Regions from separate parts of the Halobacillus sp. SY10 genome, predicted to be linked through region 2. Evidence: a T-box and tRNA genes for the amino acid it is inferred to sense, from the RefSeq annotation. Region 2 holds a T-box; the other holds one or more tRNA genes.

Region 1 (4,406 bases), 1.6 Mb from region 2:
GCGGTGTGTACAAGGCCCGGGAACGTATTCACCGCGGCATGCTGATCCGCGATTACTAGCGATTCCGGCTTCATGCAGGCGAGTTGCAGCCTGCAATCCGAACTGAGAATGGTTTTATGGGATTTGCTACACCTCGCGGCTTCGCTGCCCTTTGTACCATCCATTGTAGCACGTGTGTAGCCCAGGTCATAAGGGGCATGATGATTTGACGTCATCCCCGCCTTCCTCCGGTTTGTCACCGGCAGTCACCTTAGAGTGCCCAACTGAATGCTGGCAACTAAGATTAGGGGTTGCGCTCGTTGCGGGACTTAACCCAACATCTCACGACACGAGCTGACGACAACCATGCACCACCTGTCACTTGGTCCCCGAAGGGAAAGCCCTATCTCTAGGGATGTCCAAGGATGTCAAGACCTGGTAAGGTTCTTCGCGTTGCTTCGAATTAAACCACATGCTCCACCGCTTGTGCGGGCCCCCGTCAATTCCTTTGAGTTTCAGCCTTGCGGCCGTACTCCCCAGGCGGAGTGCTTAATGCGTTAACTTCAGCACTAAGGGGTGGAAGCCCCCTAACACCTAGCACTCATCGTTTACGGCGTGGACTACCAGGGTATCTAATCCTGTTTGCTACCCACGCTTTCGCACCTCAGCGTCAGAAACAGACCAGAGAGTCGCCTTCGCCACTGGTGTTCCTCCACATATCTACGCATTTCACCGCTACACGTGGAATTCCACTCTCCTCTTCTGTCCTCAAGTTCCCCAGTTTCCAATGACCCTCCACGGTTGAGCCGTGGGCTTTCACATCAGACTTAAGGAACCGCCTGCGCGCGCTTTACGCCCAATAATTCCGGACAACGCTTGCCCCCTACGTATTACCGCGGCTGCTGGCACGTAGTTAGCCGGGGCTTCCTCGTTAGGTACCGTCAAGGTACCGCTCTATTCGCACGGTACTTGTTCTTCCCTAACAACAGAACTTTACGATCCGAAGACCTTCATCGTTCACGCGGCGTTGCTCCGTCAGACTTTCGTCCATTGCGGAAGATTCCCTACTGCTGCCTCCCGTAGGAGTCTGGGCCGTGTCTCAGTCCCAGTGTGGCCGATCACCCTCTCAGGTCGGCTACGCATCGTCGCCTTGGTGAGCCGTTACCTCACCAACTAGCTAATGCGCCGCGGGCCCATCTGTAAGTGATAGCAAGAAGCCATCTTTCAACTTTCCTTCATGCGAAAGAAAGTATTACCCGGCATTAGCCCCGGTTTCCCGGGGTTATTCCGATCTTACAGGCAGGTTGCCCACGTGTTACTCACCCGTCCGCCGCTCGTTCCACGAGCTTCACCTCAGATGAGGATCCACTCGCTTCCCGCGCTCGACTTGCATGTATTAGGCACGCCGCCAGCGTTCGTCCTGAGCCAGGATCAAACTCTCCATAAAAGTTAAGTTTGACTTGCTCATTTGCACACCGAATGTGCTTGTTTCAAATCTCTTCTATAAAGAAGAAATGTTTTGACGTACTGGTTGGTTCGTTCAGTTTTCAAAAATCAAATGAATCATGGTGGGCCTGAGTGGACTTGAACCACCGACCTCACGCTTATCAGGCGTGCGCTCTAACCAACTGAGCTACAGGCCCCGATGACATTCAATAAAATGGAGCGGGTGAAGGGAATCGAACCCTCATCATCAGCTTGGAAGGCTGAGGTTTTACCACTAAACTACACCCGCAAGTGTATCATATTGTTATTTAGGATTTCGATGGTCGGGAAGACAGGATTCGAACCTGCGACCCCTTGGTCCCAAACCAAGTGCTCTACCAAGCTGAGCTACTTCCCGTTAATGGCGCGCCCGAGAGGAGTCGAACCCCTAACCTTCTGATCCGTAGTCAGACGCTCTATCCAATTGAGCTACGGGCGCATTAAAAAAGCGACATTTAATATCTTATCATCTTTTGTGTTGTGACGCAAGCACTTTTTTTAAAAAAAGTTGGTGCGGCCGAGAGGACTTGAACCTCCACGGGATTACCTCCCACTAGGCCCTCAACCTAGCGCGTCTGCCGATTCCGCCACGACCGCAAAATTGCTGTAGTAAACAATGGGATGCTGATCATGATAATTGGATAATGCGGGTGGAGGGACTTGAACCCCCACGCCGTGAAGCACTAGATCCTAAATCTAGCGTGTCTGCCAATTCCACCACACCCGCATAATAAATGGTGAGCCATGAAGGATTCGAACCTTCGACCCTCTGATTAAAAGTCAGATGCTCTACCAGCTGAGCTAATGGCTCCTATTAAAGGAATCTGTAACACTCAATGATGATGTTGTTTTTTTGAAGCACAAGAAACATCATATAACTTATTCAGCTTTTTGTCAACTCTTTTTCGAAAGAAAAATGGCTGGGCCAGCTGGATTCGAACCAGCGCATGACGGTACCAAAAACCGTTGCCTTACCGCTTGGCTATGGCCCAAAAAGAGTGGCGGTCCGGACGGGACTCGAACCCGCGACCTCCTGCGTGACAGGCAGGCATTCTAACCAACTGAACTACCGGACCTTTATAAGGTTAAGTGACCCGTACGGGATTCGAACCCGTGTTACCGCCGTGAAAGGGCGGTGTCTTAACCACTTGACCAACGGGCCAAAAATAAATGGCGGAGAAGGAGGGATTTGAACCCTCGCGCCGCTTACGCGACCTACACCCTTAGCAGGGGCGCCTCTTCAGCCACTTGAGTACTTCTCCGTAATGGCTCCAACGGTAGGATTCGAACCTACGACCGATCGGTTAACAGCCGATTGCTCTACCACTGAGCTACGTTGGAATAATTCGTAATGTTCGTTGCTGTTTATCAGCGACGTTTTATATCTTATAACATTTCGTCCGTGGTGTCAAACCTTTTTTACATGAAATTTAAGTCGTTTCCCATGTGTTTTTGGCTTGTTTTGTTAGGACTTAACTAATTTAACATGTGGCCCCTCTTTCGTCAATGGAAAATTTACTTCTTTTTTATATTCCCTTTACATTTCCCACATCCGAAACGTTTTGTGTTCACCCGTCTTTTCCGCTTGTATGTTTGTCCGCATTTTGTACAAACATAGTGATGGAAGTTCCCACTTTTTTCAGAAGGCAATGGTGAACAGTGTCGTGGAGACCCTGTTTCTTTTAATAAAGCCTTGAACTCAGGATCGCGATGCCCAAAACCTTTCCCTTCAATATGAAGGTGGTAATGACAAAGTTCATGTTTAATGATGCCTTCTAATTCGACACCATCTAATTCTACTATATATTTCGGATTGATTTCAATTACTTTTTTAGAAGGAATGTATCTCCCTCCTGTCGTCCGAAGACGAGAATTGAAGTATACATCATGCGCAAAAGGCTTGTCAAAGTATTTTTTCGATAATTCATCGGTCCATTGCTGCAATTCCTGGTCTGTCATAGGAACACCTCCCTCGTCCTTTGCATACTGTATCATAAGAATGAAAAAAGTTGAATATGAAGGAGATGACTTCTTAATGCCTTCCTGGTTGAAGAACCAAATGACAAAAGCATTCTTGAACAAAGATAAATATCAAATTAAAATGCTGAATCAATGCTGGTATTACTATCAGCACCTATACAAATAAAAACTACCCGGAAAGCTTTCTCTCTCCAGGCAATTTCATTTAGTATTATCCTTGATTGATCATGGTCAAAGCGATCCTCTGCTTTTGTACATCCACTTGATCGACCCAAACGGTAACGACGTCCCCTACCGCCACCACGTCCATTGGGTGTTTGACGAATTTGTCAGCAAGTTTTGAGATATGGACAAGCCCATCCTGTTTTACACCAATATCCACGAAAGCACCGAAGTCTACTACGTTCCTTACGGTTCCTTCCAGTTCCATCCCCTGTTCTAAATCTTCCATTGAAAGAACATTCGTTTTCAGCAATGGCTTAGGCAAATCATCCCTTGGGTCGCGGCCAGGCTGAACGAGAGATTTCACAATATCCTGCAGCGTCAACTCCCCAATGTCCAGTTGTTCTGCTACAGATGATGTGTCTACACTTTTCAATTCTTCTGCTAACTTGTCCGTTCCGATATCTTCTGTGGTAAATCCGAACTTCCTCAGCAGTTCCCTTGTCGCTTTGTAACTTTCCGGGTGGATAGGTGTGCGATCAAGAGGTTCTTTTCCGTCTAGTATTCGTAAAAAGCCGATACTTTGCTCAAATGTCTTTGCACCTAAGCGTGGAATATCTTTGAGTTCGGATCGTTTCGTAAACTTGCCTAACTCCTCCCTCTTTTTCACGACATTGTTCGCAACGGTTTTACTTAGCCCTGATACATATTGCAGCAGAGAAGAAGAGGCTGTGTTCACATTAACTCCCACTTGATTCACCGCCGTCTCTACAACGAATGTTAATGATTCATTCAGTTTT
Region 2 (4,406 bases):
GAGTTCAAATTAAAGAAAAAAGATATAAACAATGGCCGGGTCTTTATCATGAAATTTATAATGAGCCGGAATGGAAAGATGTCTATCAACATACGCATTCCTTTTTAGAGGATCATCTAAAGTAAACGGGCAAGGAGGATTTCTTTTGACACATGCAGTCCCAGGCAACGCCATTCTTTTGATGTACAGAGTGTATCGAAATGTTTTTCCTGCTGTTCATAATGAATTGTCTTACTGGATTGAAAGGGCGAAATTGATTCCTGACGAAGAACTCAGAAGTCAAGCATTAGCGAGTATCGAAGCAAAGACGTTTCACTGTGAAGGGGGATCTATTTACTCTGTTCTCTCCCGTGGCAACCATAAAAAGGCCATTCGCTTCATCGTTGCTTATCAAACCATCAGTGACTACTTGGACAACCTTTGTGACCGGAGCACCTCCATGGACCCTGACGATTTCCGCATGCTGCATGAATCCATGATCGACGCTTTGACACCAGGTAACCCATTACAAGATTATTACCAATATCGTGAGGAGCAGGAAGATGGGGGATACCTCCATGACCTTGTGAAAACGTGCCAACAAGTCCTTTCCGAGGCGGAAGACTATCACACCGTCAAGCAACAAGCGATAAAGTTAGGAAAGTTATATGGTGATCTGCAAGTTCATAAGCATGTAATCGAAAATGAGAGAATTCCAAGACTACAAAATTGGTTCAAGCGCTATCAAAAAGAATGGCCAGAGCTTAGCTGGTATGAATTTTCAGCATGTACCGGATCTACTTTAGGAATTTTTTGTCTTGTTTCCTATACGTTGAGTGGAAAGATGGATGCAACGTTATCCAATCAAATTGAAAGAAGTTACTTTCCATATATGCAGGGGTTACATATCTTGCTTGATTACTACATTGATCAACAAGAAGATGAAAAAGAGGGAGATTTGAATTTCTGTGCGTACTACGATCATGAGGAAGAAATGAAGAATCGTTTCCGGTATTTTGTTGAAAGGACACACGAGGAAATTCAAAGGCTTCCAGATGCACCCTTTCACCAAATGATCCATGAAGGGCTGGTTGGGATGTATTTAGCTGATCGTAAAGTAGGCAAGCTTTCAAATGCTAAAAGCTTTGTGAAAGAAATGTTGAAAGTGAGTGGCAAAAAAGCGACATTCTTTTATTACAATACAAAAATGTACCATAAATTAAAGCCTGGGCGGGAAATATAACCGACCAGGCTTTTTCTTTTCATAGGAAATGATAAAATTCAGGTGTGAACAAATGGTCCTGAGGAGCGGTGTTCGCTAGAGAGACTTGCTACTTGCGTTATCCATCCAGTCTTGCGGGAGGAAAATTGTTCTCACCACTCGTTTGGCTTATTCGTTTCGTATCTCACGGAGTGTTTGCGCTTTGGTTCTTATGAAAGTTTCTCGATAGCTAAGATAAAAGGGGGTGTTCTCTTCTTATTGATAAATACGTAATGAAGGACTTGATAGTGTTTGGAATCTAACTCTGACACATACTCCAGGATGGCATCTTTCTCTTCAGCTCCCCCGGGGTGGCCATGATATACCACTAAAACCACCAGTCCCCCTTTTTTTAAAGTAGCTAGTACGTTTTCGACCGACTGGATCGTCCCTTCAGGTTTGGTCACCACACTTTTATCACTGCCTGGCAAATAACCTAAATTGTAAATGGCTGCGGATATGTTGTTTTGATCTTTTTCCTGTAGGTATTGCTGTACGTGTGCATGGGAATCATGGATAAGGCTTGTATGGTTTGCAAGCCCATGTTCTTTTAATCGCTCTTGGGTGTTTGAGATGGCTTTTTCCTGCACATCAAAGGCATACACATGTCCTTGCTCTCCCACAAGTTCAGCTAGAAAAGCAGTATCGTGACCGTTGCCGCACGTTCCATCTATAACGGCATCTCCAGGTTCTATCGTTTTTTTCATCAATGAATGGGCATAGTCTAAAATTCGTTCAATCGTCATGTTACATCCTCCAATAGTATTGATTTTTAGTATTGTAGCACGAATAGCCCTTTCTTGTAGATGGACGACCAGTTGGGTGGATGCCGCTTGACAAAGCTGTTTTCATTCATTAATATACGGTTATAATAGTATGACGTTGAAAAGGAGTAGTAATGATTCTTTCAAGTGATAGAGAGGCAGCGGCTGGTGGAAGCTGTCCTTGGAAATCATGAACTCGCCTTGGATGTCGCAGAAGTGAACAAAAGTAGTTTCTGCCGGTGTGGTCGCCGTTATTGACGTCAAGTTGAACACAACATATGTGTTAATTTGGGTGGTACCGCGGGAATCAAGCCTCTCGTCCCATATTGGGATGAGGGGCTTTTTATATTTTTAGAGAGAAAATGAGGAGGCAACGAAATGGCTTTTGATCATAAGACCATTGAAAAGAAGTGGCAAAAATACTGGCTTGAAGAAAAGACGTTCAAGACAGACAGCTATTCAGAAAAAAAGAAATTCTATGCATTGGATATGTTCCCTTATCCATCAGGTGCAGGTCTACACGTTGGACACCCGGAAGGATACACCGCTACAGACATTCTTTCTCGTATGAAGCGTATGCAAGGATATGAAGTGCTTCATCCGATTGGTTGGGACGCTTTCGGCCTTCCAGCAGAACAGTATGCACTGGATACAGGAAATGATCCTGAAGAATTTACAAAACAAAACATCGACACCTTCCGTCGGCAAATACAAGAACTAGGTTTCTCTTATGATTGGGATCGAGAAGTGAATACGACAGACCCTGATTATTATAAATGGACGCAATGGATCTTTTTGAAACTATATGAAAAAGGTCTTGCCTATATTGACGAAGTTGCCGTGAACTGGTGTCCTGCTCTTGGTACGGTTCTTGCCAACGAGGAAGTTATCGATGGTCGGAGTGAACGAGGAGATCACCCCGTAGAACGACGCCCGATGAAGCAGTGGATGCTGAAGATTACAGCTTATGCAGATCGTCTTCTTGAAGACTTGGAAGATTTGGATTGGCCGGAAAGCATTAAAGATATGCAAAGAAATTGGATCGGAAAATCAGAAGGGGCAGAGGTCACTTTTGAAATTGATGGTTTTGACCAATCTTTCGATGTGTTTACCACTCGTCCAGATACATTATTCGGTGCAACTTATGCTGTTGTCGCGCCAGAACATCCACTGGTCGATGAAATCGTCACATCTGAACAGAAAGATGCCGTATCTACGTATATCGAAAAAGCTCAAAACAAGAGTGATCTTGAGCGTACGGATTTGGCTAAGGATAAATCAGGGGTATTCACGGGTTCTTATGCGATCAATCCGATCAATGGTGAAAAACTTCCAATCTGGGTAGCTGATTATGTATTGATGAGCTATGGCAGTGGTGCCATTATGGCGGTCCCTGCTCATGATGAAAGAGACTTTGAGTTCGCTCAGAAATTTGACCTTCCAATCATTCCAGTCGTAGAGGGTGGGAATGTCGAGGAAGAAGCGTACACAGGGGATGGTCCGCACATCAACTCTGACTTCTTGAACGGTCTTGGGAAAGATGAAGCGATCGAAAAAGCGATCCAATGGCTTGAAGAAAACGGTAAAGGTCAGAAACAAACGACTTACCGCCTTCGTGACTGGCTCTTCAGCCGTCAGCGTTATTGGGGTGAGCCGATTCCTGTCATCCACTGGGAAGACGGATCGATTACCGCAGTCAAAGAAGATGAACTACCTGTCGAACTTCCGAAAACGACGGAAATTAAACCATCCGGCACAGGGGAATCACCACTTGCTAATATTGATGAATGGGTCAATGTCGTGGATCCTGAAACAGGAATGAAGGGGCGCAGGGAAACGAACACGATGCCTCAATGGGCAGGTAGCTGCTGGTATTACCTGCGTTATATTGATGCGAATAATGAGGAAACGTTCGCTGATTATGAAGCATTGAAAAAATGGCTTCCGGTCGATGTGTATATTGGTGGTGCTGAGCACGCCGTTCTTCACTTGTTGTATGCACGTTTCTGGCACAAAGTCCTGTACGATGCTGGAGTCGTACCAACGAAAGAACCCTTCCAAAAGCTATTCAACCAAGGGATGATTCTTGGTGAGAATAATGAAAAAATGAGTAAGTCCAAAGGGAATGTTGTCAATCCAGATGATATCGTTTATTCTCACGGTGCAGACACCTTGAGGCTTTACGAAATGTTCATGGGACCGCTTGATGCTTCTGTCGCATGGTCTGAAAATGGCTTGGATGGGGCGCGTCGATTCCTTGATCGAGTATGGAGATTATTCGTTACCGAGGGCGAATTGTCCGAGGCGGTCAAAGAAAATACTGATGATACAACGTTGGAAAAGGTCTATCATGAAACCGTTAAAAAAGTGACGGAAAACTTTGAAGCCCTTCGTTTCAATAC

What was found. A T-box is a leader RNA that pairs with one kind of tRNA and senses whether it is charged. The one in region 2 lies ahead of leuS (leucine--tRNA ligase), so its partner is inferred to be a tRNA-Leu.
Region 1: it has a tRNA-Leu gene. The T-box ahead of leuS (leucine--tRNA ligase) is inferred to sense a tRNA for this amino acid. The anticodon was not compared.

The regions. Positions count from the first base shown of each region.
Region 1 covers NZ_CP174345.1:429,415-433,820, reverse strand. The annotation lists rRNA gene ACJA3J_RS02345 (16S ribosomal RNA) at 1-1,426, opposite strand, end outside; tRNA gene ACJA3J_RS02340 (tRNA-Ile) at 1,546-1,622, opposite strand; tRNA gene ACJA3J_RS02335 (tRNA-Gly) at 1,641-1,714, opposite strand; tRNA gene ACJA3J_RS02330 (tRNA-Pro) at 1,746-1,822, opposite strand; tRNA gene ACJA3J_RS02325 (tRNA-Arg) at 1,827-1,903, opposite strand; tRNA gene ACJA3J_RS02320 (tRNA-Leu) at 1,974-2,061, opposite strand; tRNA gene ACJA3J_RS02315 (tRNA-Leu) at 2,110-2,191, opposite strand; tRNA gene ACJA3J_RS02310 (tRNA-Lys) at 2,200-2,275, opposite strand; tRNA gene ACJA3J_RS02305 (tRNA-Gln) at 2,382-2,456, opposite strand; tRNA gene ACJA3J_RS02300 (tRNA-Asp) at 2,464-2,540, opposite strand; tRNA gene ACJA3J_RS02295 (tRNA-Glu) at 2,555-2,626, opposite strand; tRNA gene ACJA3J_RS02290 (tRNA-Ser) at 2,636-2,726, opposite strand; tRNA gene ACJA3J_RS02285 (tRNA-Asn) at 2,731-2,805, opposite strand; gene ACJA3J_RS02280 (SprT family protein) at 2,980-3,423, opposite strand; gene cmpA (cortex morphogenetic protein CmpA) at 3,500-3,610, shown strand; gene ACJA3J_RS02270 (Tex family protein) at 3,656-4,406, opposite strand, start outside.
Region 2 covers NZ_CP174345.1:3,155,631-3,160,036, reverse strand. The annotation lists gene ACJA3J_RS16195 (alpha/beta hydrolase) at 1-125, shown strand, start outside; gene ACJA3J_RS16190 (tetraprenyl-beta-curcumene synthase family protein) at 182-1,222, shown strand; gene ACJA3J_RS16185 (class I SAM-dependent methyltransferase) at 1,411-1,986, opposite strand; T-box leader at 2,114-2,331, shown strand; gene leuS (leucine--tRNA ligase) at 2,383-4,406, shown strand, end outside.